4 regions of the Gordonia sp. DT218 genome follow, and region 4 is predicted to be linked to each of the others. Evidence: predicted binding sites of a transcription regulator. Region 4 holds the regulator's gene; each other region holds the start of a gene.

Evidence for each region. The regulator LexA, encoded in region 4, represses DNA repair genes until DNA is damaged. The targets are predictions, from matches to a motif close to CGAACANNTGTTCG.
Region 1: the regulator LexA is predicted to act here: its motif matches at 3,958-3,971, upstream of ACPXCG_RS18030 (DUF222 domain-containing protein).
Region 2: the regulator LexA is predicted to act here: its motif matches at 3,390-3,403, upstream of ACPXCG_RS15505 (DUF222 domain-containing protein).
Region 3: the regulator LexA is predicted to act here: its motif matches at 3,204-3,217, upstream of ACPXCG_RS03290 (alpha-ketoglutarate-dependent dioxygenase AlkB).

What each region holds. Positions count from the first base shown of each region.
Region 1 is NZ_JBNCNS010000004.1:597,955-603,810, reverse strand. Features, by position in the region: gene ACPXCG_RS18055 (nuclear transport factor 2 family protein) at 1-33, opposite strand, end outside; gene ACPXCG_RS18050 (DUF4234 domain-containing protein) at 391-819, opposite strand; gene ACPXCG_RS18045 (LysR family transcriptional regulator) at 1,101-2,006, opposite strand; gene ACPXCG_RS18040 (amidohydrolase family protein) at 2,075-2,935, shown strand; gene ACPXCG_RS18035 (SDR family NAD(P)-dependent oxidoreductase) at 2,938-3,768, shown strand; gene ACPXCG_RS18030 (DUF222 domain-containing protein) at 4,002-5,552, shown strand; gene ACPXCG_RS18025 (hypothetical protein) at 5,647-5,856, shown strand, end outside.
Region 2 is NZ_JBNCNS010000004.1:29,701-35,556, forward strand. Features, by position in the region: gene helR (RNA polymerase recycling motor ATPase HelR) at 1-1,576, shown strand, start outside; gene ACPXCG_RS15505 (DUF222 domain-containing protein) at 1,617-3,362, opposite strand; gene ACPXCG_RS15510 (alpha/beta hydrolase family protein) at 3,480-4,652, opposite strand; gene ACPXCG_RS15515 (cyclase family protein) at 4,859-5,856, opposite strand, start outside; gene ACPXCG_RS15520 (fumarylacetoacetate hydrolase family protein) at 5,847-5,856, opposite strand, start outside.
Region 3 is NZ_JBNCNS010000001.1:708,897-714,752, forward strand. Features, by position in the region: gene ACPXCG_RS03275 (mycofactocin-coupled SDR family oxidoreductase) at 1-105, opposite strand, end outside; gene ACPXCG_RS03280 (TetR family transcriptional regulator) at 176-793, opposite strand; gene ACPXCG_RS03285 (MMPL family transporter) at 812-3,049, opposite strand; gene ACPXCG_RS03290 (alpha-ketoglutarate-dependent dioxygenase AlkB) at 3,240-3,866, shown strand; gene ACPXCG_RS03295 (hypothetical protein) at 3,980-4,513, shown strand; gene ACPXCG_RS03300 (oxidoreductase) at 4,536-5,411, opposite strand; gene ACPXCG_RS03305 (adenylate/guanylate cyclase domain-containing protein) at 5,474-5,856, opposite strand, start outside.
Region 4 is NZ_JBNCNS010000005.1:303,301-309,156, reverse strand. Features, by position in the region: gene hrpA (ATP-dependent RNA helicase HrpA) at 1-179, shown strand, start outside; gene nrdR (transcriptional regulator NrdR) at 282-773, opposite strand; gene ACPXCG_RS19710 (LysM peptidoglycan-binding domain-containing protein) at 877-1,428, opposite strand; gene lexA (transcriptional repressor LexA) at 1,666-2,424, shown strand; gene ACPXCG_RS19700 (putative PEP-binding protein) at 2,439-4,112, opposite strand; gene ACPXCG_RS19695 (DeoR/GlpR family DNA-binding transcription regulator) at 4,321-5,091, shown strand; gene ACPXCG_RS19690 (1-phosphofructokinase family hexose kinase) at 5,129-5,856, shown strand, end outside.

The DNA.
Region 1 (5,856 bases), on a different contig from region 4:
GAGGCGGCGAGTGAGCTCGTCGAGAGACGTCATGGGTTCACGATAGGACAGGAGTCCGGCCGATGTTCCTGCGGTGCGTCGGTCACGGGCGTTGCGCAGACCGACGCCTTCGCCTACAGCATCACCAGCACGAGCAACGACTACGGTGCACCGGCGAATCTGGCTGCACCCGGCCGCATTCCGGGCGGATCATCGAGAAGCTGTGGGGCCTCAGCACCACCCACGGCATCGTGGATACCGCCGGGTGGATCACCCGCGAGGGCGGCACCCTGCAGCGTGTGAGGGACACCGCGCTCGCGACGCACCCGCCGATGACGAGGGTTGCCACGAGATCATGCACTACGCAGACTCACCGCTACCCGCGGTCCGACGCCATCGGCGTCCGGAGCGTCAGACGAACAGAGGAACAGTGGTGTGCGGCGGGGCGCCGGCATAACGGTCCACCACCTTGTTCAGTTCGAACTGCATGTAAAGAAGATTCGTCCCGAACAGGAAGGCCAGCACCCAGCACAGCGTCGGCGAGCAGGTGGCGGGAAGTCCGGCGGCGACTTGCGCGTTTCGGATTCGCGCACCCGCATTGTGGTAGCTGATCAGTGGTCCGATGACGGTCCAGCCGAGCAGGAGCATCACGAGCATTGGACCGACGACCGGGATCTGGCGTCGTTGGTCGAACTCCGCCATCTCCTTGTGAATCTTGTAGTACCACACGTAAAGGTAGATACCGAGTGTGATCAACGGCAGCCCGATCCAGACAGCGAAGGGGTTGCGACGCTTCATCGCCAGCCCGGACGCGACAGGTACCGGATGCGGTGCGACCATCGGCACCTGACCCTGCGAACCCGGGCCGGGCGGAACCGGACGGGGTTGAACGGGAGGGGGCGGAAGGTGCGCGGGTTGGTTCGGCAGCGCGGGGTCCGAGGGAGTCGGCGGGACCTGGGACGGTTCGGACATGATCAGGCTCGATTCGTGATGTGGCGGCCACCCCTGACAGCAGGCGCAGGTGGGTGCGGAGCGTGCGTTCTGTGGGACGCATCGTTCTCACTCGGGTATACGACGATGCGCTGCCTCCCGTTACCCATCGGGCCGAAATCCGAGATGATTCAACCGATCAGATGACCCGCCCAGCCCGCGGTGTTGGCGTAGGCGCGTGCCGCGGACAGACCTTCATGAAGCGCTCCGGAATCCGGTCTCGCACCCACCCAGTTGAGATGCCACGTGGCAGTGGCGTTCGGTGTCAACGGTTTCCATACGAATCCGTCGCGGACATCGGCTGCCACCGATTCCAGACAGATGAAGAGGGCTTCTCCGTCGGTCACCATGTCGCTGCCGGCGACGATGCCGAACACGGCCGACGTCGTCCAGCGTGGCTGGCATCCATGGATGCCGAGCCAGTCGGTCACCCATCGATTCCATCGACTCAACTGGTCATCGATGGAGACCACCGGGTGGCGCGTGAGGTCGTCGGGGGCGATGGTCCCAGCGGATGCGAGCGGGTGGTCGTCGGTCATCAACGCACCGACTCGTTCGATGCGGATCGGCTCACTCATCGCGCCGGGCACCTCCAACGGGCCGCCTATCGTCAGCGACAGCTGCGCTCGCGCCGCGTCGTCACCGGTCAACGCACGGGGCAACGTCGTCAGATGCACCGACAGGTCCGGCTTGGTGGCGCGGAGCGCGGCCAGCAATCGACGAGGGGTCTCCAGCGCCGGCTCACTGACGTGGACGGTGAGCACGTGTCGCGGTGTCCCGGTCGCTCGGGAGACGGCGACTCGGACCCGGTCGATGATGTCGCGGGCGTCCGCGGCCAGCTCGTTGCCCGCTCTGGTCGGATCCACCCGCCGGCTGGTGCGCTCGAACAGCATGACACCCAAGCGTCGCTCGAGCCGGATGATCGCCTGGCTGAGGGCGGGTTGCGCCATGTGCAGGTGCTGCGCGGCACGGGTGAAGCTGCGTTCCCGATGGACCGCGACGACGTACTCCAGCTCTCGCAGCGAAACATCTAGCATCGCTCGATGCTAGATCGATAGCCAATGGGTGTTGGTGGTTTGGTCCGGTTGGGCGCGACGATGGCATCATGCCTGATCACGTCGTCGACGCTCACGTCCACCTCTGGGATCTGAACCACCCGTGGTACCCCGGCCTCCAGGCCATGGCCGAGAGTCTGGGCCAACCCGAGCTCTACTCCGACTTCGGTCTCGACGATTACTCGAAGGCGGCCGGATCGTTCCCGGTGGAGAAGTTCGTGCACGTCTCCGCCGTCACGGCCCCGCGCGCATATCTCGACGAGTTGCGGTGGGTGAGCACTGTGGCAAGTGACCATGACGTCGACATGCGATTCGTCGGGACAGTGGATCCGGCGCTGCCCGAGGCCGATGTCCTCGCCGACCTCGAGGCTCAGCTGGCCCTCACGCCGCATTTCCGCGGCATCCGGGTGCTGTACGACCTCTTGCCCGAATCGTCGACGGCACGGACCATCCTGCACTGGTTGGACGACCACGAACTGATCTTCGACCTCGTCACCCATCCGGACACCATGGACGATTGGCTGCGAACGATCGGCAAATACCCGGATCTCGAGGTGGTGCTCGAGCACACGGGCTGGCCCGCCGGTGTCGATGACGACGCGCGCGCCGACTGGCATCGGGCCATCGCCGACTGCGCCCAGCGTTCGCGTGCGTCGTGCAAGGTGTCGGGGCTCGGGATGACGACGGCCGATCTGTCGGTGTCCGCGTTGCGGCCATGGGTGGAAACCACTGTCGACGCCTTCGGCTGGGATCGGGTGATCTTCGGCAGCAACATCCCGATCGAGCACATGGCCGGCCGCTATGCCGAGCTGGTGGAGTCACTGGACTCCATCATCGGCGCCGCGACACCGGACGAGCAGGACCGCTTCTACCGCCGCAACGCGGCACGCGTCTACGGATTCGAGGAATGACGATGACCGATCTCTCCGGACGCGTCGCATGGGTGACGGGCGGTGCGCGCGGGCAGGGGCGTGCGCATGCTCGAGCGCTGGCCGCGGCGGGCGCCCACGTGGTGGTCACCGACAGTGTGCGGCAGGTGACCACCGTCAACTACCCGCTGGCGACTCCCGAGGAGCTCGACGCGACGGTCTCCGAGATCGTCGAAGGCGGTGGCCGGGCGACCAGCGCGCACCTCGACGTCAAGGACTCGGGTGCGGTCACAGACCTGGTCGCACGCATCGTCGCCGACCACGACCGTCTCGACATCCTGGTCGCCAACGCCGGGATCTGCGCGTTCGTACCGCTCGAGGACATGAGCGACGAACAGTGGACCGACATGCTGGACACCAACCTGTCCGGCACCTTCCATTGCGTCCGGGCCGCTGTTCGCGCCATGAAGCCCAACGGATTCGGCCGTGTCATCGGGGTGTCGTCGGGTGCGGGCCGCGGTGGGATGAAGGATCTCTCGCACTACTCGGCCAGCAAGTGGGGCATCATCGGATTCATCAAATCCGTTGCCCTGGAGGTCGGTTCGCACGGAATCACCGCGAATGTGGTATGCCCGTCGTCGGTGGCGACGCCGATGGTGATGAACGAGACGACGCTGCGGCGGTTCCGGCCAGACCTGGACGACCCGACCCCCGACGACGCGAAGCCCGTGTTCGCCGGTCTCAGCCCGCTCGGTGTGCCATGGCTCGAACCCGAAGACGTCACCCGTGCCGTCATGTACCTCGTCGACGACCCGGGGCTCACCACCGGTACCGTGCTGGAGGTCAACCTCGGTACGTCGGCGTCCCGGACTTGACGGGCCGCGTCGACGGCACGGCGTCTGATCGGCGTCCCTTGTTCGACGCCTCCAAACCTGTTGCGCGAGTTCGGAACGAAAGTCAGCGCTATTCAAGGTTCTGCCCATTCCCGCCCGCACGCATCCAGAAGCACTCACTCATGAATGCACGGTTGCGCAAACCGGAAATGTCCGATAATCTGAATCTATCGAACATACGTTCGAATTCAACGTGGCATTGGGGGTGCAGCGCTATGGACACCACAGATCCACCGACCGAGATCGTTGCGCTGTACACCGAGCTGCACAACGTTCTCGACCGAATCAGCGTGGCATCTTCCGCACCCGCCTCCGATCTGGAAGTCATCGGGGCTGCCGAGTCTCATGAACGCGCCGTGAAGCGGATGAGCTGGATCGGACACCGGCGAGTACTCGACGTGTCCGACCGGGCAGCGCACATCAAGGCCGGGTACCGATCGCTGCATGCATTCATGGCGGCCCGGTTGCGGATCACCAACCCGACTCGGCGCCGGCGACACATGGAAGCTGTCGCACAGATGTTTTCGATGCAGGGCGAATTGCTGCCACCTGCATGTCCGGCCACCGCCGCGGCGCTGGCCGAGGGAGCCATCGGCCCCGACCACGTCGAGGAGATCCTGAAAACGCTGCGCCACATCCCATCGTCGGTCTCCACCGAAGACAAGGTCGCCGCCGAGTCCCAGCTGGCGCAGCACGCCCGCGAGTTCGATCCGGCCACCGTTGCTCGCCTCGGTGCGCAGGTGATCGCTCATCTGGACCCCGACGGAAGTCTCACCGACGATCACGATCGGGCGCGCCGGCGCGGCTTGAGTCTGGGCAAACAAGACCCGCAATCGATGAGCACGCTGAGTGGCACACTCGACCCGATCACCCGAGCCATGTTCGACACTCTTCTCGACGCGTGGGCCGCACCAGGTATGAACAATCCCGACGACGGGAGCTCCCCGCGCGGCGGCAAGGCCGAGGCTGACCCGCACGTACTCAAAGACGCTGCGCAACGGGACATGCGCTCGCAGTCCAAACGGAATCACGACGCTCTCACCGCTCTGCTCAAAGCGGCGCTCGATGGTGGCGTACTGGGGAAGAGCCACCCCGGACTGCCGCCGCATCTGATCGTCAAGATCACCGAATCCGAGCTGCGAGAGCGCGCCGGACTCGGCGAAACTGCCGGTGGCGCACATCTTCCCATCAAGGATGTCATCGAGCTGGCGGCCGAGGCACAACATCATCTGGCGGTGTTCGCCGATCACAGCCCTGAGATTCTCTACCTCGGCGAAGCTCAGCGGCTCGCCAACCAGTCGCAGCGATTCGCGCTGTTCGCCCGGGACGGCGCCGGATGCACCTGCCCTGAATGCACACAGCCGTTCACCCGCCTGGAAATCCATCACGCTGAACGGGACTGGGCCGACGGAGGCTGGACAGACGTCTCGGACCTCGCCGGGGCGTGCCCGAAACACAACCGGATGGTCGGCTCCAAGGTCGGACAGTGGACGACCCACATCATCCGGGAAGGCCCCGACACCGGTCGGCCGGCGTGGACTCTCAACAGCGACGGCACTGGACCCCCGAACTCGCCGAGGGTCAACCGCATCCACCACGTCGGCGAGAACCTCGACCGACTATTGCGCGGCGTGTCACCGCCTCCGACCGTCGACTCGCGGCGCGAGGACATGTCGCGCGAGGAACGACGCCGCGTGCAGAACGCGGTTTCCATGGGATGGCTGGTGCGTGCCGTCCGGTGGGAGGAACTCGGCCTGGCCGGATGATGTTCGTGGGCGCGTCGACCTGGGAACATCCGCGAACGCTACGCTCTCAGGCATGAATTCCGGGATGACGGGGCGTCCATCACAAGCTGGGTCGATGGCCTCCGGGTCGGATCGTGAGCTTCCGGTCCCACTGGTCGGCGCGATCTGTCTGATGTACTTCGGCGCCGTCGTCCAGATCGCAGGTTTGGTCGCTGCTCTCACCGCCATGAACACGTCGGCGCTGAATGTCCGCACCGAGCATGCGCGGGGCTCGGGACTCACCGACACAGATCTGGAAAGTTCAGTCGATACGGGTCTCGGCGCC
Region 2 (5,856 bases), on a different contig from region 4:
GATCGCCGCAGACCAGGACGCCATCATCCGCGCGAGTTCACGTGGTGCACTCGTCGTCGACGGCGGCCCAGGGACCGGGAAGACCGTCGTCGCGCTGCACCGTGCGGCCTACCTCCTCTACGCGGATCCGCGTTTCGCCGGCAACCGGGGAGGCGTGCTCGTGGTCGGACCCCACGAGCCCTATCTCGCCTATGTCGCGGATGTGCTCCCTGGCCTCGGCGAGGAGAGTGTGCAGACCTGCACCCTGCGTGATCTGTTACCCGAGGGTATGTCGGCGTCGGATGAGACGGATCGTGAGGTTGCCCGCCTCAAGGCGTCGGTGGATATGATCGCGGCAATCGGACCTGCTGTCCGGTTCTACGAGGAGCCGCCCACCGATCCCCTTCTGGTCGAGACCCCGTGGTCCGAGGTCTGGGTCACCACCGCCGACTGGGCCGAGGCGTTCGGGGCCCCCGAGCCGGGCACTCCGCACAACGAGGGCCGCGACGAGGTGTGGGAGTCGCTGGTCTCGATCATCCTCGACAAGCACAGCGGCGGCGGCGTGCCCAAGGCGCGACTGCGTAAGTCGTTGGCGCAGCACGATGAACTCGTCACGGCCTTCAACCGATCCTGGCCGATGCTCGAAGCGGCCGATCTCGTCGGGGACCTGTGGTCGGTTCCAGCCTATCTGCGCATGTGCGCTCCCCAGCTGTCCCCCGGCGAGGTCCGGACGCTCCAGCGCCGGATTCCGAACGCGTGGACGGTGTCGGATCTGCCTCTCCTGGACGCGGCGCGCCTGCGTCTCGGCGACGCGACCGCCTCGGTCCGTCGACGGCGGCGTGAGTCGGTGCTGGCCGCCGAGCGGGAGCGAATGGATCAGGTGGTGACCGATCTTCTCGACGCCCACACCCATGACGACGGCGAGGGGGTGATGCCGATGCTGCGCGGCGCGGACATGCGCAACAGCCTCGTGGATGACACCGCCTCTCCGACAATGGATACGGATGCACTCGCCGGCCCGTTCGCCCATCTCATCGTCGACGAGGCGCAGGAGCTGACCGACGCGGAATGGCAGATGCTGCTGTCCCGCTGCCCTTCTCGAAGTCTCACCGTGGTCGGTGACCGCGCCCAGGCGCGGCACGGGTTCACCGAGAGCTGGCAGGAGCGGCTCGAACGGATCGGGGTCCGCGAGGTCACCATGGCATCCCTGTCGGTGAACTATCGGACACCGGAGGAGGTCATGGCCGTGGCCGAACCGGCCATCCGCGCGGAGCTCCCCGACGCGAATGTGCCCACGTCCATCCGTCGCAGCGGCATCCCCGTCGTCGAAGGCCCCGCGGCCGAGCGCGACGCGATTCTCGATCGATGGCTGGCCGCACACGACGAGGGAACCGTCTGTGTCATTGGCGATCCCACGTTCGTCGAGCGTCCGCGGGTGCGGTCCCTCACACCCGAACATACGAAGGGGCTCGAGTTCGACCTGGTCGTCATCATCGATCCAGAGGGGTTCGGGAGCGGCATCGAAGGTGCGGTCGATCGCTATGTCGCAATGACGCGGGCCACGCAGGAGTTGGTGATCCTGCGTGGCACGTCATGAACGACCGGACGCGCGCTGGCCACGTGAACCAGGTCGACAGCTACTGAACCAGGTCGAGGTCGTCGGGTGTGAGGATTTCGACTGTGATTCCGTCGTGTACGAGTCGGGTGAAGCGCAGGGGTCCGCCGTATCGGTAGTCGGGTGGGGCCACTTCTTTTGGGCGCGTGGGGGTGTCACCTGAGAGTCCGTGGTTTCGCAGGTGGTGTCGGAGGGTGTCGGCGATGTGGTTGCGCCGGTTGATGCGTGGTGGGTTGGGTGGTCCGGTGCCGTTGGTGTTGCGGGTCCAGGCGGGGCGGCCGGCGTCGGGTCCGTCGGCGACGATGTGGGTGGTGAATTGTCCGGGTTTGTGTCCGACCATGCGGTTGTGGGTGGGACAGGCGGCGGCGAGGGCGTCGATGTCGGTGCGGCCGCCTTCGGCCCAGTCTTGTTCGGCGTGGTGGATGTCGGTGTGGCTGAACGGCATGTCGCAGTCGGGGTGGGTGCAGTGGGCGCCGTCGCGGGCGAAGAGCGCGAATCGTTGGGCTTGGTTGGCGAATCGTTTCGCGGTGCCCAGGTGCAGGATTTCGCGGGTGTGGTCGGCGAACACGGCCAGGTGTAGGTCGGCGTGGGCGGCGAGTTCGACGATGTCGGCGATGGGCAGGGAGGCGCCGGTGGTGGTGTGGCCGAGGCCGGCCCGTTCGCGCAGTTCCTGTTCGGTGATCGCGATGATCAGGTGTGGGGGTAGTCCGCGGTGGCTGGCGCCGAGTCCACCGCTTGTCAGGATGTAGTCGAGCAGGGCGCGTAACGCGTCGTGGTTGCGTTGTTCGGGGGTGCGCGAATCGCGGGTGACGGCGGCGGCGAGGGCGTCGGGGTCGGCGTGGTCGCGTTGTCCGGTGGGTGATTGCTTGTCGTCGGGGTTGTTCATGCCGGGTGCGGCCCAGGCGGCGAGGACGACGTCGAACATGGCGCGGGTGGTCGGGTCCAGGGTGGCGGTCAGGCGGCTGAGCTGTTGGGCGTCTTGTTTGCTCAGTAGTAGGCGGCGTTGCCGGGCGCGGTCACGCTGGTCGGTCACGGTGCCGTCGGGGTCGAGGTGGCCCAGGATGCGGGCGCCGAGGTCGGTCAGTGTTTTCGGGGAGAAGTCGCGAGCGAAGTAGGCCAGACTGGCCTCGGCCGCCTCCACCAGATCGGGTGCCACCGCGGCCGGGATGCGTGCCATGGTGTTCACGATGGTTTGGACGTGGTCGGGTCCGATCGCACCTTCGGCCAGCGCGGCGGCGGTCTGCGGGTGGCGTGGTGCCAGTAATTCGCCGTGTAGGTTGTACATCTGCGAGACCGCGGCCATCTGTTCTTTGCGGTGGCGCAGGTCGCCGATGCGCAGCTTTTCGGCCATGAAGTTGTGCAGTGAGCGGTAGCCGGCGGTGGTGTGGGCGTCGCGGTCGCAGACATCCATGACTCGGCGGTGTCCGATCGAACTCATCCGCCGGGCGGCGCGTTCGTGTTCGGCGGCCACCGCCACCAGATCGGCGGGCGAGGCGCTGGTGGTGTCGACGCCGGCGATGCGGTCGAGCAGGTGATGGAACTCGCGGTAGAGCTCCACCACATTCTCACCGGCGGGCAGATCCCCGACCGAAGCCGCGGCGGCCGTGGCCAATTCGGCCTGTCGGTCTAGTAGTTCGTCATGACTGCGCGGATGATGTTGCTGAAACATGCCCTGCGGCAACCACTGGCCGGCCACCGCCGCCACATCCACGTCCTCGCCACCGTCATCGTCATCGATGGCCACATGATCAGGGTCGGACTCGCTCATGTGGCGGACCCCCCGATCCAATTAGTTCGAACGTATGTTCGAAGTCTAACAGGATTCGAGGCGCCCGCGCAAGAGCTTCAGTCAGTCAATGTTCACGCGCCGCATGCCCCCACCCGGTCACCGCTCCGCAGCGTCGAGTTCGGCAAACGTGTCGGCAACCCAATTCGCGACGAAGTCGCTCACATGACCGAGATCATCGAGGCCGATGTGTTCGGCACCGCCCTCATCCGCGGTGAAGATGCGCAATTCGCGCTTGGGGCTGTTGGTGGCCTGATCGAATGAACGTCGCGCCAAGTCGACCGGGATCTGTCGATCATTGGCGCCGTGTGCGATCAGAAAGGGGACGTCGATCTTCTCCACGACCCCGTCGAGGTGGATACCGTCGGCCATCTCTAGGAAGGCATCGAGGTCGGTCTCGCCCCAGACCCACATGACGTGATCCCAGTAGTGCGGCACCGGGCGCTCTCCCTCGCGCTCGACACGGCGGCGTTGCACCTGCCCCCAATTGTGGTTGGCACCCCAGGCGACGCACAGCGCGAGCCGCTTCTCGAATGCGGCGGCACGCGGCGCGTAATAGCCGCCGAGCGACCAGCCGACGATACCGATCCGCGAGGCGTCGATGGTGGGGTCCGCCTCCAGGAAATCGACGCACGCGGCGGCCCATTCCTCGGAGTTCACCTGCGAGGTGAGCCCCTGCTTGCGCAGTGCCTCACCCGATCCCGGGGTGTCGACCATCAGGGTCGCGATACCGCGCTCGGCCAACTCCTGGTTGTGCTCCGAGACATACATGTGCTCCTTGGTGCTGTCCAGACCGTTCCACTGGATCATCACCGGGGTGGGCCGGCCGTCGGTGGTCGCGGGCTTGGTGAAGTATGCGGGGAGAGTGGTGTCGCGGAAGGGGATTGCCACACGACGTGTCAGCGGGTCGTTCAGCTCGAAGGACAGCTCCATCAGGTCCAGGCACCGCTGATAGGTCGCCTCCCGTTCCGGAGTACCGGCCTGCTGCATACGTTCCGCTGTGATCAGGTAGTTGGCGGCCCGCACATACGCCTGCCCGGCTGTACGCGCGTGCCCCTTCTTGGCGTCGTCGTCGGCGGCGGACACCAACTGATCGACCATCGCCGTCCATGAGTTCAGGAAGTCGACGGTGCCGACGTCCTCGTTGCCCTTGGCGATGTCGAGGAGGGGGCGGCAGGCCCGGTCGACCTCGTCGATCCGTCCGCCGCTGTTGAGCGCGCCGACCACCGCGAAGTTCCATACGTAATTCTTGCCGGTGAAATATTCGAACATCGTCTACTCCTGGGTGTGGTGGTGAAAGATTTCGCTGTGGAGGTGGTCTCGATACGCTCGCTCGTACCTCGCGGGCTACTCGACCAGCGGGGTGGGCCGCTCGTTCGCGGGCTACCCGACCAACGGTGGGGTGGGCCGCTCGTTCGCGGGCACTCGACCAACGGTGGTGAGCACGCCCCTCTCGAGCTACTCGACCAGCGGCGGCCTCACCTGATGGCCATCGGGTTGATCGGCGACCCGACGGCGCCGGTGATCGGCAACGGTGGCGCCACGAGCATGAACTCGAAACGACCGTCCGCGCGGCATGCGGCGGCGAGTCCGTCGAGGTTCCACATCTCGCCGATATAGAGCCCGATATGGGGGATCACCACCTGATGCAAAGGCTGGAACGCGACGTCGAACTCGTTCGGGCGCACCTCGAATCCCCACGTATCCGTGGCGATCCCGGCGATGTCGTGCTCGCGCAACCAATCCGCGGTGGTGAACGACAGACCCGGGGCAGGCCCTCCGGCGTACTCGCCCCATCCGTCGCGCAGGGCACGGGTGAGCTGGCCGGTGCGCACGCACAGGAAGTCGGCTCGACCGACGGCCGAATCGGCTCCCTGCGCGGCGATGGTCCGGTCTAGATGCTCGGGCAGGATCGCGAAGCCGTCGGGTAGTTCCCCGTCGTCGCCGATCGCCCGCCCGACATCGAGGAGCACCCCGCGGCCGACCATGCGCTCGGCTGCGGTCTCGATGCCGGTGACCCGATCGCCTTCGGAGGTCACCACCTGACCGGATCGCCTGCCGTTCCACGCCCGACCGTGATCGAAGATGTGGCCCAGCCCATCCCATTGCGTCGAGCACTGCAGCGGCATCGCGATCACGTCGTCGGCCCCACCGAGTCCGTGCGGGAATCCCTGAATCCCGGCCTCTGCCTCGATGCCGGTGTCGAGCATGGTGTGCACCGGATTGGTGCGTCGTCGCCACCCCTTCTGCGGACCGTCCATGTCGAACGGCAATGCAAGACTGAGTGTTTCCCCGGTTCGCACCAAACCAGCCGCCCGCAGCCGGTCGGCGGCGGTGATGTGGTTGAGGGTGCCGTGAACGTCGTCCTCACCCCACCGGCCCCAGTTGGAGTTCCGAGCCGCCGCAGCGGCGATCGCGCCCTCGGGGTCGGTTCGATCCAGAACCGTCGACGATGGCCGGGTGGTCTCAGCGGTCA
Region 3 (5,856 bases), on a different contig from region 4:
ACCGATGATCTGCGCGCCCTCACCCGCCAGCCGAACCGCGTGGGCGCGACCCTGGCCACGCGCGACCCCTGTGATGAACGCGACCTTGTTGTCGAGACGTCCCATGGCAGAACTCCTTTCGTGACGCGTCGGCACCATGCCGCCGCCGTCGAAGCAGATGTGATGCGTGACCGACCTAGAGCGGCAGGCCCTGTTCCAGCAGGTCGATGGCTTCCAGCAGTCCTCGCAGGAGCTCGTCGTCGGCGAGGTCGTCGGACCGGGCGAAGTGGAACATCACCCCACCGGCCGCGGCGATGAACACCCGCAGCCGGAAGTCGTCGACGGTCTTACCGGTGTATTCCGCGAAGAAGTCCGTCGCCTCGGAGATCGCCCGGTCGGATTCGATCTGGTAGGCGGTGCGCAGGACCGGTTCGGACTGGATCAGACGCATCCTCTCGGTGTTGCTTGCCCAGTCGTCGCTGTTGCCGATCTCGAACAGATCGGTCACCAGTCGCCGCACGAGGTCGAAATGCCCGAGCCCCGGGGGGATGGCGGCGGTCGCCGCATCCCTGGCCTCCTCGAGGTCGTCGGAGATGACCACCTGCTCCTTCGACGCGAAGTATCGGAAGAACGTCGTATGGGAGACCTCGGCCTCACGGGCGATCTGTTCGACGGTGGTCTGCGTGTAACCATGTTCGGCGAACAGTCGCATCGCCGCCTCACGAATCGCCTTGCGGGTACGGATCTTGTTCTTCTCCCGCAACCCGATGCGACGCCCCGGGCCGACGCCCGGGGCCGTCGTCGGTGTGGCCATGCTCCCGACCTCCTCGAATCAGCTCGCCGAACCCACTGGCTCCCGCGGTGTCGACTCGGTGTCGGAGGCAGGCAGCCCGCGGTCGCGGACGGCTCCGCCCTCGATGTCGAAGTCCACCACGAGTCGATCCAACCATCTCGGGAGGCCCCAGGCGCGATCTCCGAGCAACGCGATGATCGCGGGCACGACCATCATCCGAATGATGAAGGCGTCGAAGGCCACCGCGACCGCCAATGCGAAACCGAGCATCTTGGACGTCGTGTCCGGGGACAGCATGAACGCGGCGAACACGCTGATCATGATGATGGCCGCGGAGGTCACCACGCGCGCACCGTGCCGATAACCGGCGACGATTGCGTCCTTCGCCGACAGCCCGTGGATGTATTCCTCCCGCATGCGCGTCACCAGGAACACCTGGTAGTCCATGGCAAGGCCGAAGACCACCCCGATCAGGAAGATCGGCAGGAAGGAGAGGATCGGCTGCGTGTGGCTGATCAGCCCGAAATTGCCTTCCTGGAAGATCGCCACCGTCACGCCGAACGTCGCCAGCACCGAGAAGATGAAGCCGACGGTGCCGATCAACGGCACCCAGATCGACCGGAAGACCGCGATCATGATCAGGAACGCCAGGCCGACCACCACCACGAGATACGGGATCAGCGCCTTGTCGAGCTTGGCCGACAGATCCGACATGATGGCCGTCTGCCCGCCGACGTGCAGCTGGGCACCCGCGGTCTCCACGACCGGCGTGTAGTCGCGGATGTGCTCCATGAGCTCGTGGGTGGCCCCGTCCGACGGTGCGCTCGTCGGCGTCACCGAGATGAGCGCGGTGTTCGCGCCGACCTGAGGTTGCGTCGCGCCGTTGCCGACCCAGGTCAGGGTGTTGGTGTTGGCGACGTCGGGGAGCGTCTTGATGTGCTCGACGGTCTGCGCGGCGGCCGCGGTGACGTCACCGTTGTCGGTGTGCACCACCACCAGCAGCGGACCGTTGATGCCCTCACCGAAGCCGCGCTGCAGCAGCGACTGGGCCGCCGCCTCGTCGTCGGTGGTCATCGACATCCCCAACTCCAGCTTGGTGGCCGGGATCGCGGCCAGCACGAGGACGGCCAGGCCCGCGATGATGAACGGCAGTGGACGCTTGACGACGGTCCGGCCGAACTTCACGCCGACGGTCTCGGACGTCTCGGACGGCTCGGCATGTTTGATCCACGGGATACGCGGAGCGAAGGCGAAGCGCCCGACGGCGCCGAGCAACGCCGGGATCAGCGTCAGTGCGGCGAGAACCGCCACGGCGACGGCGATCGCCGCGCCCATACCCATCTGGGTGATCAGCGGGATACCGACGACCATCAGCGCCACCACCGCGATGATCACGGTCAGCCCGGCGAACACCACCGCCGAGCCGGCGGTGCCGACTGCTCTGCCCGCGGCGTCGGCGGCGCTCCCCCCGCGCTTTCGTTCACTGCGATAGCGCGACACGATGAACAGTGCGTAGTCGATCGACACAGCGATGCCGAGCATCGTGACGATTCCGGTTGCCGTCTGGTTGATGCTCATGAACTTGGCCCCGAGGGTCACCAGCATGATGGTGATCATCACGCCGAGCACGCCCGTGACGAGCGGGATGAATGCGGCGACAAGCGCACCGAAGGCGACGATCATCACCACGAAGGCGACCGCGAAACCGATCAGTTCGGCCTTGCCCCCCGCCTCCTGCACCTGCATCAGGGAGCCCGTCGCCTCCACCTGCAGTCCCCCACCACGGTGGTCGGCGAGGATCTCTTTGAGCTGGTCCTTCTGATCGACCGTGAGGTCCATCATCTCGATGCCCTGCCGGACCTGGATCAGGCCTACCTTGCCGTCGTCACCGAGAACGGACGAGGCGAGCGCCGGTTGCGCCTTGGCCACCGCCGTCGGATTCACGACGGTGTTGCCATCGGACAGCTGGGGCAGCTTGTGCAGATCATCGACCAGCGCATCGATCTGCGACGAGTGCGCCGACAGTCCGTCGTCGGCGGCCACCAGGACACTGGTCGATGCCTGTGACTGCTGTTTCATCACATTCGGGAAGTACTTCTCGACCTGCGATGTCGCGGTTCCCGAATCGGTGCCGGGAAGGCTGAAGTCCTTCGCGAACTTCGGGCTCAACGCGCCCACGAGCCCGGCGACCGTCACGGCGGCGAGCAACCAAACCGCGATCACCCACCACTTGTGCCGGAAGGAGAACCTCCCGACTCGGAACAACAACGACGCCATCGTCTTCCCTTCGCACGAGCCGAACAGACAGAGGTCACCAAAGTGTTAGTGACTTCCACTTGTTACTGAATACCGAAAGACTCGGCTGTCCGCCACCACGAAATGGACATTTGTGGCGGACCCCTCGGTGCCATCCGGCTGCGATGCACATCATCGAACACATGTTCGCATCATGCGGTAGCCTGTGAGCATGACTGCGGGCATCCAGCGTTCGCTCTTCGATCAGCAGTGCGACCAGACGAGTATCGGGGATCTCGACCGGACCACGCGTCGCGTGCTCACCGATGGCGCGTGGGTCGATCTCCGGCCCGGCTGGATCGCGGGCTCCGATCTGCTCTTCGACTCGCTGCGCGGGGAGGCCGACTGGCGCACCGAACGCCGGCAGATGTACAACCGCGTCGTCGACGTCCCGCGCCTCGTCGCGACCTACCTCGACGCGGCGTCATTCCCCGATCCTCTGCTCCGCGAGGCGCGTGAGCGGCTGTCGCGGCACTATCGCGACGAACTGCCCGAGGGTTTCGCGACCGCCGGACTGTGTCTCTATCGCGACGGTTCCGACAGTGTCGCCTGGCACGGCGACCGGATCGGCCGCGGGTCGACCGAGGACACGATGGTGGCCATCGTCTCCCTCGGCTCCCCGCGTCCGCTGATGTTGCGGCCGCGCGGTGGCGGCTCGTCGGTGCGGTTCGTGGTCGGGCCGGGAGATCTCCTGGTGATGGGTGGGAGCTGTCAGCGAACGTGGGAACACGCGGTGCCGAAGTCGCCCGGCGTCGGACCCCGCATCAGCGTGCAGTTCCGGCCACCCGGCGTCTGGTAGCGCCGGGATCCGGCAGACCCGACATCGATCCAACCCGATATCCTCCTCATCCTGGTCGGATGGTTGAATCGGGGGCGTTGTCACCGCCCCGGGGCCGAGCCGAAAAGAGAATCATGATCCGAAAGTCTGCCGCCGTCGCCGTTCTGGCCGCCGCCGCGATCGCAACCGCCGCTGCCCCGGCAACCGCCGGTCCACTGGACACTCTCTTCGGCAGCGCGGGGAGCTCGGGGTCGGGCAGCTCCGACCTCCTGAACGCCGGCAGCTCCGCTCTCGGATCGTCGAGCTCGAAGCCGCAGCACTATGGCAAGCTCGGCCGCCCGGATGCGACCAATGGCGTGAAGTCCATCAACGTGTGGACGTATGCGCCCAAGGCACAGGCGATCTCGCCGGGCGTGTACCCGAAGAACTCACAGCTCGGTGTCCGGTGGAACTCGACCATCGACGCCGGCCCCGTGGTCGACGGCAACCAGTGCCGGATGGAGATCCGCCTCTCGGGACCGAGGGTCCCGAAGAAGGCGCAGCTCACCAAGACACAGGACTGCACCTCGGCGAAGTCGTTCCTCCTGCGCGCTCCGGGTTCCTATGGGATCAGCGTCACCGACACCATCTCCGGAGCCTCGAACTCCATCAAGTTCGACGTCCAATAGCCCCGGCGCCGACACACCGGCGTCAGAGCGCGAAGCCGATGCCCGTCAGCTTCTCCGACGTCGCCCACAGACCGTCGCGGATGGCCTTGTCGTCGGCACGCTTGCTGTAGCCGGAGATCCCCGGAGCGCCGTGAGCGCCGAACATCTGAGTCGGACCGTAGAAGGTGCCGTTCGTGGCATCGGGTGACGTCGCGGCGTACAACGACGGCAGCGCGCCGGCGGCGGCCGACTGCGCGAACACCTTGTTCGCCGCGTTCATGAACACATCCTCGACTGTCCCCGACCTGCCTTGCAGTTCGGTTGCCGCGTAGCCGGGATGGGCGATCAGGGACGCCGTCGCGGAGCCGGCGGCGGCAAGTCGTTGCGCCAGTTCCTTGCCGAACATGAGGTTGGCCATCTTGGCGTCGCCGTACGCCCGCCAGCGCCGATAACGTCGCTTGTCCCAGTTGAGGTCCCCGAGATCGATACGCCCCATCTGATGCATCGTCGACGACAGCGTCACGACCCGGTCGGCGATCTTCGGCAAGACCAGCGCGGTCAACGCGAAGTGGCCGAGATGGTTCGTGCCCATCTGCATCTCGAAGCCCTGCGCCGTACGGTCGAGCGGGATCGCCATCACGCCGGCGTTGTTGATCAGCACGTCGGCGCCGGTGAGACCGTCGGCGAAGGCACGCACCGAGTCGAGATCGGCGAGGTCGAGTTGCGCCACGGTCGCCGCGGATCCGATCTCCCGCGCCACCACATCGGCCTTCTGCGCGTTACGACACGCGAGGATCACCTGGGCGCCGGCCGCCGCCAGCGCCTTCGCGGTCTCCGCACCCAGCCCGCTGTTGGCGCCGGTGATGACCACCGTGCGCCCGGACTGATCCGGGATGTCCGATGTCGACCAACCACTCATGTGCTCACGACCCCCTACTCGGCGAATGATGCAGTCCACGCTATTGACGTCGCCGATGGCCGTCAACGACCGAGGAACTGGGACGGCAGGCGCATCATCCCGGACAGTCCCACGCGGCGTGCCGGCCGCAGCAGGCCGGACAGCACCCCTCCGACCGACGGGGTCGCCGGTTCGACGACCATTGCCGCCGGGGCGAACACCTCGGTCGGCCGCGGCCGACCGCGCAATGTCCGTGTGCCCACCGAGCTCCACTCCTGCGCCTCGTCACCGGCCGCACCGACGGCCCCATCACCGGCGAGGACCGGGACGGCGGATGTCTTTGCGAGCTCGGACAGCCGCGCACATTCGTTGACCGGATCACCGATGACGGTGTACTCGTAGCGGTGTTCGGCACCCACATTGCCCGCGAACGACATCCCGTAGGAAACCCCGATCCCCCACCGGA
Region 4 (5,856 bases):
TGATCGCGCACTGGAATCAGCGAGTCGCCCAGCTCCCCGTCGGTCGGCGCGATGCCTTCAACGAGTACGCACATTGGATGGTCGAGGAACTGCGGGTCGGTCTGTTCTCGCAGCGCCTCGGTACCGCCTATCCGATCTCCGAGAAGCGAGCGCTCCGCTTTCTGGACGCGTTCCGCTGAGCTCTCTGGACGCGTTCCGCTGAGCTTTCTGGACGCGTTCCGCTGAGCTCTCTGGACGGGTTCCGCTGAGCGCATGTCCGAGCGCACATCGCCCGGGCGCCGTCATTCCGAGACGATCGACCCCGTGGCGTCCACTGTCTTCCCGTGCGTCAAGTCGCCCTGCAGGTCATCGATCTCACGCTGGAAGTCCTCGAGCGAGTCGAACGAGCGGTACACCGACGCAAATCGGAGGTAGGCCACCTCGTCGAGCTCACGCAGCGGCTTGAGGATCGCCAATCCCACTTCGTTGCTGGGGATCTCGGCCGATCCGGATGCGCGAACGGCATCCTCGACCTGTTGCGCGAGCTGGGCGAGCGCGTCTTCGGCCACCGCGCGGCCCTGGCACGCCCGACGAACTCCGCGCATCACCTTCTCACGACTGAACGGCTCGGTGACCCCGTTGCGTTTCGCCACCGACAGCACGGCGCTCTCCACCGTCGAGAACCGGCGACCACACTCCGCACACGAACGGCGCCGTCGGATCGCCTGCCCTTCATCGGCGACACGCGAGTCGATGACCTTGGTGTCTTCGTTCTTACAAAACGGGCAGCGCATGTTGTCCTCACGCACATCTCGGGACACTCCGGCGCACCGGATGCTCGCTACGCCGTGCCGGTTCCCGGCTGGAACCTGTGCCATGGAGGATACCGTCCGTTGCTCAGCGGTATGCGGGCGCGATCAGCGCCTGCCCGACATGGAGGCCCGAGGCGGGCAGGGCGTTGCGCTCGACGATCTGATCGATGACCGACTGGCGCGGCAGATCCGGCGCCACCCGATCGGCGATCGAGCTCAGGGAGTCGCCCTGCCGCACATGCACCACCTCGGTGCCCACCGGTTGCGGGGCGACGGACGCGGCGTAGTTCGTCCCCACGATGGCGACGACCCAGACGAGCGCGGCCAGTGCACCCCCGACCAGCACCGCCAGTGCGGCCGCACGACGGCGGGCATAGACCCGCCGATCGTCCGCCGGTGCCGCACACCGGGTGCCGACGATCGTCGTGCCCGGGTTGTAACGCCCGGCCGGACGTCGGTCGGCCGGACGGGTCGGCTCGACCCTGGCGGCGCGCCGGGGACGCGTGCCGACGCCCGACGTGACCGGCCGTCGCGGCGCGCGCGTCGGTGTCTCGCGGGACCGGGTCCCGCTGCTCGGCAGATCGCGCACGAGCGTCTCGCGGGTCGACGCCTCACGGGTCAAGGTGGCTGTGCTCATCGTGTCCTCCTGGGATCCGAATCGGCCGTCCCCTCGATCACATGTTCGATGGAACGCATGTTCGATTTGTAGCACGATGCGCCGACAAAGTCTCGACACGCGTCGAACAAATGTTTGAACCTGTCGGCCGGTTCGGTTAACCTCGGCCGTGAGACACGCGATCGACCAGCAATTTTGCGAGACGAACCCGATTCGGCGACAGCCGACGATGCAACAGCCGACAGGAAGGACTCAGCGATGAGCGACAAGGCCGGCGGGCGGCGCGGAGCCTCCCGCGCGATCCACGAGAGCGTAGACGCCCCCGACGAGTCGTCCGATCCGGCACCTGTCGTCGCCGACCCCGAGTTCGCGGAGACAGCCCTCACCGCACGCCAGAGCGGGGTCCTGGAGTTCATCCGCCAGTCCGTGCGGGAGCGTGGCTATCCGCCCAGTATCCGCGAGATCGGCGACGCGGTCGGACTGACCTCGACGTCATCGGTGGCGCATCAGCTCCGCACCCTGGAACGCAAGGGATTGCTCAAGCGCGATCACAACCGGCCGCGTGCGGTGAACATCCAGGACGGCGACCACACCCCGCCGGGCGGTGCCGCTGCCGGACTCGCCGACGGTCAGGAGCTGCCCACGCCGACCTTCGTGCCCGTCCTCGGTCGGATCGCCGCCGGCGGACCGATCCTGGCGGAGCAGGCCGTCGAGGACGTGTTCCCGCTCCCGCGAGAACTGGTCGGTGAGGGATCGCTGTTCCTGCTGCGCGTCGTCGGCGAGTCGATGATCGACGCCGCCATCTGCGACGGCGACTGGGTGGTGGTCCGGCAACAGAACGTCGCAGACAACGGCGACATCGTCGCAGCAATGATCGACGGCGAGGCGACCGTGAAGACGTTCAAGCGCAAGGACGGTCACGTCTGGCTGATGCCGCACAACGAGCTCTTCGATCCCATCCCCGGCGACGAGGCCGCGATCCTCGGCAAGGTCGTCACGGTGATGCGGCGCGTGTGAGGGTCGCCTGAGGGTCAGCCGTCGAGCGCCGCCGACGCGACCGCACGGGCCTCGGCGGGACCGGCGGTCGTCAGCACCGCTTGTGCGGCAGACCGGCATTGGTCGAGAGTCACCTCCGCGAGGCGTGCGCCGACCGGGGCAGCCGCGGCGGGCGCCGCGGACAACGAACTGACACCCATGCCGACGAGCACACACGCCAGCAACGGATCGGCGGCCGCCTCACCGCACACCCCGACCGGCTTGTCCGCCGCCTGACCGGCGCGGGCGACCATGTCGATCAGCGCGAGCGCGGCCGGCTGCCACGGATCCGTCAGCGTGGCGAGTTCGGCCGACATCCGATCGGCGGCCATCGTGTACTGCGTCAGATCGTTGGTGCCGATCGAGACGAAGTCGACCTCCGCCAGGATCGCCGCAGCCAGGATCGCGGCAGCCGGCACCTCGACCATCACCCCCGCGACCAACCCACGGCGACGCACCTCGCCCGCGAATTCCGCTGCCTCGGAAGGCGATGCGATCATCGGGGCCATCACCCACGGCGTGGCTCCGCCCTCCTGCGCGGCGGCCGCGATCGCATCGAGCTGCGCCGCGCGGATATCGGGATGGTCGATGGCGATGCGATTGCCCCGGACGCCCAGCGCCGGATTGGCCTCATTCAGTTGGGTCACGAATTTCAGCGGCTTGTCCGACCCGGCGTCGAGCGTCCGGATCACCACTTTCTGATCGGCGAACGCGTCGATCACCTCGCGGTACAGCGTCGTCTGCTCGGCGATCGTCGGCGCCTCGGCGCGATCGAGGAACGCCAGCTCCGTGCGGAACAGCCCGACCCCCTCGACCGGATAGCCGGATGCGGTCCGTGCCGACGCCCCGTCGGCGACGTTCGCGAGCACCGAGACCCGATGTCCGTCCGCGGTCGCCCCAGGGCCCGTCCACGACGCCACCGCAGCAGCTTTGCGGCGGCTCTCGTCGACACCGGCGAGCGCCTTCGCCTCGTCGGGTTCGATCTCCAGAGTGCCCGCCGTACCGTCGACGAGCACTCTGGTGCCGACGGCCACGGTCGCGAGCCGGCCGACTGCGACAACGCACGGAATCCCCAACTGACGGGCGATGATCGCCGTGTGACTCGTCGGACCTCCGAGACGTGTGACCAACGCGATGATCAGTGTCGGATCGAGTCCGGCAGTATCCGCCGGGGCGAGGTCGTCGGCGAGCAGCACCGACGGCACGGGCGGTTCCGGTACGCCGGGCTCGGGTACCCCGAGCAACTCGGCGACAACCCGATCCCGGACGTCGTTGAGATCGGTGACCCGTTCGGCCATCAGTCCGCCGAGCTTGGTGAACATCGCGGCGAACTGTTCGGTCGCGGCCACCGCCGCGGCCGGCGCGGGGGTGCCGGTGGCGATCAATGCCGACGCCGCACCGACCCAACCACGGTCCTCGGCCAGACCCGCGGTCGCCACGAGCACCTCCGACGCCGCGCCCGAGGCATGCGAGGCCCGCTCCCGGAGCCGTCCCGCCACCGCCGCGGCGGCGTCGCTGAAGCGTTTGGTCTCGACATCACGCTCGTCCTCGGCGACGGCAGCCTCCGCCGCGCTCGGGTCGTATTCCGGACGAGCGCCCGGCCAGATCGCCGGTCCGAAGGCCTTACCCGCCACCACCGGCGTCCCCTGCAGAACCTGTGTCTGTGTCACCGAAGTCCCTATCCGTCCGTCGGTCCGCGAGCCGTTCCGGCCCAGGACTTACCGGCCTGTCTCGAACAGCGGGTCCTGTGGGTAATGAGCCCGCACTGAAGGTTATGTGATTCAAGTTACAAGAAAACCTTGACTTGTCAACATAAACAGGCGTAAACACAGATATAGCAACATACAAATCCACAGATTCCAACAGACGAGGACTTCCGTGTACGCCGAAGAACGTCAGCAGGCGATCGCCGATCAGGTGCGGGCCAACGGCCGCGCATCCGTCGCCGCGTTGGCCACGCTGTTCGACGTGACCAGTGAGACGGTCCGTCGGGACCTCGCGACCCTCGAACGCGCAGGACATCTCCAGCGGGTACACGGCGGTGCGGTTCGGCCGGGCTCCACACCGGTGTTCGGTGAGCTGGGCATCGACGAACGACAGATGACCCACACGCATGAAAAGGTCGCCATCGGCCGAGCGGCGATCCGGTTCCTCCCACCGGACGGTGGTTCTGTCTTCTTCGACGCCGGCACCACCACCTTCCAGGCCGCCCTCGCCCTGCCACGTGACCGCCGTCTGACCCTGATCACCCACAGCATCCCCATCGCCGCGGCGCTGGCCGGCCACCACTCGTCGGGCCTCCATGTCCTGGGCGGCCGTGTCCGCGGACTCACACAGGCGACCGTGGGCTCCGAGACGGTGGCGGCCCTGGAGCGACTACGCATCTCGACGGCCTTCGTCGGTGCGAACGGGATCAGCGAGTCACACGGACTCTCCACACCCGATCCGGACGAGGCCGCCATCAAGGCAGCGATCGTCAGGGTTGCCAATCGCGTAGTGGTGCTTTCCGATTCATCAAAGATCGATCGCGAGGACCTGTCCTCGTTCGCCGATCTCGCAGATATCGACGTGCTGGTCACCGACGCCGGGATCGACCCGGCCACCTCCGCGGCCCTGTCGGTCCGCGGAATCGATGTCGTGATCGCGTGACCGAGAGGACCCCATGACACGACCATCAGCGGATCCGGTGATCGTTACTGTCACCGCCAACCCGAGCCTCGACCGGACCCTCGAGCTAGCCGCACCGCTCAGTCGCGGAGAGGTGCAGCGCGCGACATCGGTGCGTGCCGAACCCGGCGGCAAGGGTGTCAACGTCGCGCGGGTGGTATCCGAGGCAGGTCTGTCGACCCTTGCCCTCCTGCCCGCGCGGACCAGCGACCCGCTGCTCACCGCACTCGACACGGTCGGCCTCCCCTATCTCGCGCTGCCGATCGACGGCGACGTCCGATCCAACGTCACGGTCGCCGACCCCGACGGCACGACCACCAAGATCAATGCACCCGGCTTCCGCCTCGACCCCGCCGAGGCACATGCCCTCGTCGATCTCGTCGTCGAGAATGCGCGCGGCGCGAGCTGGGTGGCACTGTGCGGGTCACTGCCGCCGGGGCCGTCCGACAACTGGTATCGAACCGTCATCGACGAGCTCGACGGACAGCAGTGCCGCGTCGCGGTGGACACCTCCGGCGGCCCGTTGTCGGCGACCGTCCGGGGTCGGGTGGACCTACTGAAGCCCAACGACGAGGAACTGGCCGAGGCCACCGGCGCGGATCCCGCACGTCTCGTCGCCGCGACGTCACGAGGTGACTACGAGCCACTGCTCGCCGCGGCGCGCACCCTCGTGGACCGGACCGGGGCCGCCGTCCTCGCCACCCTCGGCGCCACCGGGGCGATCCTGGTCACCGACACCGGAAACTG